3 regions of the Agrobacterium sp. 22-3639C2 genome follow, and region 2 is predicted to be linked to each of the others. Evidence: predicted binding sites of a transcription regulator. Region 2 holds the regulator's gene; each other region holds the start of a gene.
The links. Region 2 encodes LexA, which represses DNA repair genes until DNA is damaged. Its sites were predicted from a motif close to TGTTCNNNNTGTGTTCNG; they were not measured.
Positions count from the first base shown of each region.

Region 1: the regulator LexA is predicted to act here: its motif matches at 1,345-1,362, upstream of ACQZ6D_RS14140 (energy-coupling factor ABC transporter ATP-binding protein).
Region 3: the regulator LexA is predicted to act here: its motif matches at 1,037-1,054, upstream of ACQZ6D_RS24025 (helicase-related protein).

Region 1 covers NZ_JBNWDB010000003.1:229,372-231,640, reverse strand. Annotated here, with positions in the region: gene ACQZ6D_RS14145 (CbiQ family ECF transporter T component) at 1-606, opposite strand; gene ACQZ6D_RS14140 (energy-coupling factor ABC transporter ATP-binding protein) at 603-1,283, opposite strand; gene ACQZ6D_RS14135 (winged helix-turn-helix domain-containing protein) at 1,399-2,269, shown strand, end outside.
Region 2 covers NZ_JBNWDB010000001.1:383,306-385,574, reverse strand. Annotated here, with positions in the region: gene ACQZ6D_RS01895 (VOC family protein) at 1-324, opposite strand, end outside; gene lexA (transcriptional repressor LexA) at 535-1,257, shown strand; gene ACQZ6D_RS01885 (glutathione S-transferase family protein) at 1,696-2,269, shown strand, end outside.
Region 3 covers NZ_JBNWDB010000006.1:142,615-144,883, forward strand. Annotated here, with positions in the region: gene ACQZ6D_RS24020 (ubiquinone biosynthesis hydroxylase) at 1-824, shown strand, start outside; gene ACQZ6D_RS24025 (helicase-related protein) at 1,286-2,269, shown strand, end outside.

The sequences.
Region 1 (2,269 bases), on a different contig from region 2:
TCAGCTTTGGCCTCTGAAACCGCGCGCGTCAATGGCGTCGGCAATGGCATCCGCATCCTTCAACGTCATAATGACGAGCGGCACGATGATCGTGGCCAGCCGAACGGGGAGGCCGCGCGCGCGGTGCGCATCGCGCACGGCATGGTAACGGTTGATGATCTCCGGCACGAACCGCACGACGAGCCCGACCGCGAGCCCGATATCGGCCGCCTTGACCAGCCCCAGCCTTTCCAGCGGGGCGGCGGCAACCGAGATTTCGTCCATGAATTGCGAAATGCTGACGGTGATGGTGACGGCGGTGGCGAGAAGCGCCAGTGCAGTCAGCCGCAGAAGATTGACACTCGCATCGTGTACCGGAAGCAGCAGATAGCTGAAGGCGGCAACGACGAGAATGGTCAGCATCACCGGGCGTAGCCGCAGGCCGATCTCGCGGAATTGCAGCCGCGTCTCGCGCAGAATGGCGGCGGCCACAACGACGGCGCATCCCAGCAAAAGCAGATCGCGGGTGAGAAACAGCGCAATGCTGAAAACCATCAGCGTCACGAGCTTGAGGCGCGGAGAGACGCGGTAGAGCCAGCCCGTGCCTTCGACATGAAGCGACTTCATCGCGACGCAACCTCCAGATAACGTGCCACCGCCTCTTCGGGGTTGGCGTCTGCAACAAGCTCGCCTTCGTGAAAAACCAGTACGCGATCGAAGCCGGAAAGCAGCGGCAGATCATGGGTGATGACGACAAGCGCCTGCGACAGCGCAGCCATTGTCTTCTCAACGATCGCGCGGTTTTTGAGGTCGAGCTGATTGGTCGGTTCATCGAGAATGAGGATTTGCGGTTCAGTGACCAGCAGGGCGGCCAGCGCCGCCAGCTGCAATTCGCCGCCGGAAAGCTCGTGCGCGCGCCGTTCTTCCAGATGAGCGATACCGAGCCGGGCAAGCACAGCCTTGACCCGCGTTTCTGTCTCCGTCTTGCCGATACCGAGTCGCTTGAGGCCGAAGGCGACATCGTCGCGTATGATCGGCAGGATGATCTGGTTCTGCGGATTCTGGAAGATGAAACCGACTGCCTGCAATACCGCTCTCGCATCTTTGACGGTGTCGAGACCGTTCACCGACACCTTGCCGCCCGTCGGCTTTGTCAGACCATTGATAAGCCGCGCAAAGGTGGTCTTGCCCGAGCCGTTGAGGCCGATGACGCCGATACGCCGTTCAGTCAATGTCAGGGACACGGGCTGTAAAGCCTGCCTGCCCTCGAAGGCGACGCCTGCGGTGTCGAAACGGATTTCCAAGATTGATGCATCCCTCTATCGCTTTCCGGTTCTATATCGTGTCATCAACAGAAGTGAAACAAAGAACAAAAAAAGAACATTGCAATCCTGAAAAAGCCGTCATACCTTCTGCTTCATGACGATCAAGGTTTCAAACGAAGCGGCAAAGCGGATTTTTCTGGCGCGGCAGGGGCTTTGCTCTCCGCCCGGAAAGGCGCTTTCCAAGGATGGCCTGCTGCAGCTCATTACCGATATCGGTTTCGTGCAGGTGGACAGTATCGGCACGGTGGAGCGCGCCCATCATCAGATAATATTCTCCCGAAACCAGACCTACAGGCGCGAACATCTGACAGCACTGCTGGAAAAGGACCGCGCGCTGTTCGAGCACTGGACGCATGATGCCTCCATCGTGCCGACCGAATTTTACCCCTATTGGAAGCACCGCTTCCGCCGCCGCGAGCCGATCATTCAGGAGCGCTGGCGCAAATGGCATGGTGAGGGGTTCGATGCGGCTTTCGCCGAGACACTGGAGCGCATCGCCGCCACGGGTCCTGTTCTGGCGCGTGAGTTGAAGGAGGAGGGGCATCAGTCCGGCGGCTGGTGGAACTGGCATCCTTCCAAGACCGCACTCGAATATCTGTGGCACACCGGTAAGCTTGCCATATCCGGCCGCGTGAATTTCCAGAAGGTCTATGATCTGGCGGAGCGGGTCATTCCCGGCGAGCACCACGAAAGCGAAGTGGAGCATACGCAATTCGTCGACTGGGCCTGCCGGCAGGCGCTCACCCGGCTGGGTTTTGCCACCCATGGCGAAATCGCCGCCTTTTTTGATCTCGTTACCCCGCAGGAGGCGAGGGACTGGGTCAAGAGCCACCGTGACGAACTGTGCGAGGTCTCGCTTCTCGCGAGCGATGGCGGTGCTGCCCGTCCGTCCTATGCTTTTGCGGATTTCAGCGCCGATGTCGCCAACCTGCCGGAACCGTCGTCCCGCGTCCGTGTGCTGAGCC
Region 2 (2,269 bases):
AAACCGCTCATGGTCAACCAAGGCGTCTTTAGTCCTGGCGACAAGAGCCGAAAAACCCTCCTGCCCGTCCCGTTGCCGGAAGGCCACATCCCTGCCGGTGAACACATCACCCCCCTCTATTGACGCATTATATTTAGCCGGATCAGCAATTGCGAGCGGCTCCAGATAGGTGCCATCGGCGAAAAATACGCAGGCATTTTGGGTGCCGAAAGGGTGCAGAGCCTCCGGCGCAACCGTAAAGCCAAGACTGACGAGGCGCTTCACGGCGACGCCTATGACTTCCACGGGCAAAACGAGATGGTCAACGCTATAGGGTTTCGTCATGACATGTATCCTGCTGGCCTTCCGCCCGGAGCATGCCGGGACGGTTTTGACCGCACAAAAGCACAATTGCGTGCTATGAGGCAAATCATCACAGCAATAAATGGCACCTTCACGAAATTTTAGGGGATTGCAGAACACATATGGAACATATAGTGTTCGTTCTGTATTTGTTTCGCGACTTCCACTACGATTCTAAAGGGTGTTTTCCTCATGCTCACGCGCAAACAGCAGGAATTGCTTCTCTTCATTCATGAACGAATGAAAGAGTCCGGCGTGCCGCCCTCCTTCGATGAAATGAAGGACGCACTCGATCTTGCTTCGAAATCCGGCATCCACCGCCTGATAACCGCTCTCGAAGAGCGCGGGTTCATTCGTCGGCTACCGAATAGAGCTCGGGCGCTGGAAGTCATCAAGCTGCCCGAGGCTTATACGCCGGGCGCAAGGCCGCAGCGCGGCTTTTCGCCAAGCGTTATCGAAGGCAGCCTTGGCAAACCCAAAACGCCGGAACCGGCCCCTGCCCCCAAGACGCCGGCCAACGATCTGGGCGGGGCTGTCACCGTGCCGGTCATGGGCCGCATCGCTGCGGGCGTGCCGATTTCCGCCATTCAGAACAACACCCATGATGTGGCCGTGCCAGTAGACATGCTTGGCACGGGCGAACATTACGCTCTTGAGGTCAAGGGTGATTCGATGATCGAGGCCGGCATTTTCGACGGCGACACAGTCATCATCCGCAACGGCAACACCGCCAATCCCGGGGATATCGTTGTGGCTCTGGTGGATGACGAGGAAGCCACGCTGAAGCGCTTCCGCCGCAAGGGTGCCTCCATTGCGCTCGAGGCGGCAAACCCAGCCTATGAGACCCGTATTTTCGGGCCCGACCGGGTGAAAATTCAGGGCAAGCTGGTGGGGCTGATCCGCCGCTACCATTGATCTTATCGAACCGAACGTGCTCACTTTACATTAGGCGTCATCGTGAAGATGGCGCCTATATATGGTTTGGCTGTTTCCAAACGTGGCGTGCTTTAGCGGGTGCACGAGGATATGCGCCATTCAGCCTATGCGCGTTGCCCTTTCCAAACTAAGTTCCTGCTCCATAAAGATGCTTCGGTTTCGCTACAGGCGTGGTGGCGAATGGGCTGTTCGCTGTAATTGTCGAAGCGATCCCATCCGCTGTTTTTTAGCGACGTTGTTCTGTCGTGTTGCGCAGTCAGTTTAGTGGTCACCAAAGGGTGACTTATCGCAAGGCGCGCTCTCAGTGACCCCACATCACCATTCATCAACGGCGTTTATGGGAGCCATGGATAATTTTCGATATTCCGTGAACGCTTGGCAGGTGTAGAAATACGCGTCATATCCGGGAGATACGCCATGTACGATCTTTATATAGCCAACAAGAACTATTCTTCATGGTCGCTGCGGCCGTGGGTATTGATGCGCACGCTCGGTATCGCCTTTGATGAAAAGCTCATTCCGTTCGGCGAAGGCGTCTCCTTCTCCTCCTTTTCGCCGACGGGCAAGGTGCCCTGCCTGGTCGACGAGGGTATGACGGTTTGGGAAACGCTTTCGATCGTCGAATATCTTGCTGAAAGACACCAGAGCGTCTGGGCAAGCGACAAGCATGCGAGGGCCTGGTCGCGTTCGGCCGCAAGTGAGATGCATGCCGGCTTTTCCTCGCTGCGCAATCTCTATCCCATGTCGGTGGGCATTCGGGTCAAACCCAGGGGCGGCGATTCCGGGCTTAAAGCCGATATAAAGCGGATCGATGCGTTGTGGAGCGAGGGTCTCACAAAATTCGGCGGGCCATATCTTGCCGGTCAAAAGTTCACGGCGGTCGATGCTTTCTTCTGCCCGGTTGCATTCCGTTTCCAGACCTATGGCAGCGCGGATCTTTCGCCAGCAGCGAAAGCCTATTGCGACCGGCTGCTCGCCCTACCTGCCATGC
Region 3 (2,269 bases), on a different contig from region 2:
GTCTCAGTGTTTCCGGTTTTTCCGCCGGCCCGCAATCGACGGCTATTTCACTTTCCGACGGCTCGTCGCTTGAGGCGCGACTGCTCATAGCCTGCGATGGGGTCCGCTCGGCTTTGCGGGATATGGCAGGAATAAAAACCGTACACTGGAATTACGATCAGTCCGGGATCGTCACCACCGTTGAACACGAGCGGCCGCATGAGGGCTGCGCGGAGGAACATTTTCTGCCGTCGGGGCCTTTCGCCGTGCTTCCCTTGAAAGGGAACCGCTCCTCGCTTGTCTGGACCGAACGTACGGCCGATGCCGACAGGCTGGTTGCTGCCGACGATCTGGTGTTCGAGGAGGAACTTGAACGCCGGTTCGGCCACAAGCTCGGTCCGGTCCGTCCCGTCGGTCCCCGTCGCGCCTTTCCGCTGGGCTTGACGCTGGCGCGTTCCTTCGTCGCGCCACGTTTTGCACTTGCCGGCGATGCGGCGCATGGAATTCACCCGATTTCCGGTCAGGGCCTCAATCTCGGCTTCAAGGATGTTGCGGCACTGGCCGAAACCGTGGTCGAGGCCGACCGCCTCGGCCTTGATATCGGCTCTCTCAACGTTCTCGACCGTTACCAGTCCTGGCGGCGTTTCGACACGTTGCGGATGGGTGTGACGACGGATGTGCTGAACCGGCTTTTCTCCAATGATGTCGGTCCCATTCGCGTCATGCGTGATTTCGGTCTGGGTGTGGTCGATCGTTTGCCGGGTCTCAAATCCTATTTCATCGGTCAGGCTGCCGGTACGACAGATGCGGGCGCGCCGCGCCTGCTTGCCGGCGAGGCGCTCTGATACTGCCGTTCCTGCCTGTGCCGGAGCGGCTTTTCAGCGATTGCCGCTTGACAGTCGATTCCGGTATTTTCCGCCGGAAGCCGGTGCCGCAAAGCTGAATCCGGACAAGGACTTATCCGGATTCACAATCTGGTATAGGGCAGGCATCTGCCAACCAGATGTTGCGGAGAACAAAAGCTGAATCCATTGGAGTCAGCGATTCGTATTCGATTCGTTCGCAGACTGTTCCGTATCCGAATCAATTCCGGTTTCGCCGGATTCTTTTTAATATTTCAAGTATCTGAATCAAAAAGGAAAATTCCGGCGAGGAAGGACCTGTTACCACTTTGCGGACAAGGCCTATTGCCTTTGTCGGCGGGCATTGCCATGTGTGTTGCGTGTGCGGCCCGTATCAGTGAATGGCGGGCGGTACAGCAAGCAGATGAAGTCGATTCACGGATAGTACGTTGAATTTTCGCCCCATGATCCTGAGCGGCCGCGGTGTCACGGCCGTTCTCGGCCCCACCAATACCGGCAAGACCCATTACGCCATCGAGCGCATGGTGGCACATGGCAACGGTGTCATCGGCCTTCCGCTGCGCCTTCTGGCGCGTGAGGTCTATACCCGTCTTGTCGAAAAGGTGGGCGCGCCGAATGTGGCGCTGATAACCGGCGAAGAAAAGATCGCCCCTCCTAAAGCCAAATATTCCGTCTGCACGGTGGAAGCCATGCCGCGCGAGACGACGGCCGCATTCGTCGCCATCGATGAAGTGCAGCTGGCGGGTGATCTGGAGCGCGGGCATATCTTTACCGACCGCGTGCTGCATCTGCGCGGGCGGGAGGAAACGCTGCTTCTGGGTGCGGGCACGATGCGCCCGATCCTCGAAAAGCTGCTGCCGGGAATTACCGTGGTCGAACGTCCGCGCCTGTCGCAGCTTTTTTATGCGGGCCAGAAGAAGATAACCCGCCTGCCGCAACGCACGGCAATCGTCGCCTTTTCGGCTGAAGAGGTCTATGCCATTGCCGAGCTGGTACGCCGCCAGCGTGGTGGCGCAGCCGTTGTGATGGGCGCGCTTTCGCCGCGTACGCGCAACGCCCAGGTGGGGCTCTACCAGTCCGGCGACGTAGAATATCTCGTGGCGACTGATGCCATCGGCATGGGCCTCAACCTTGATGTCGATCATGTCGCCTTTGCGCAGGACCGCAAGTTCGACGGCTATCAGTTCCGCAATCTCAATCCGGGCGAGATCGGCCAGATCGCCGGCCGCGCCGGCCGCCATCTTCGCGATGGCACCTTTGGCGTGACGGGGCGCGTCGATCCATTTGACGACGAGTTGGTGGAGCGTATCGAAACCCATCAGTTCGACTCGGTGAAGGTGCTGCAATGGCGGACGAAAAATTTCGATTTTTCCTCCATCACCAATCTGCGTCTGAGCCTCGAAGCTGCCCCGGCGATCCAGGGACTG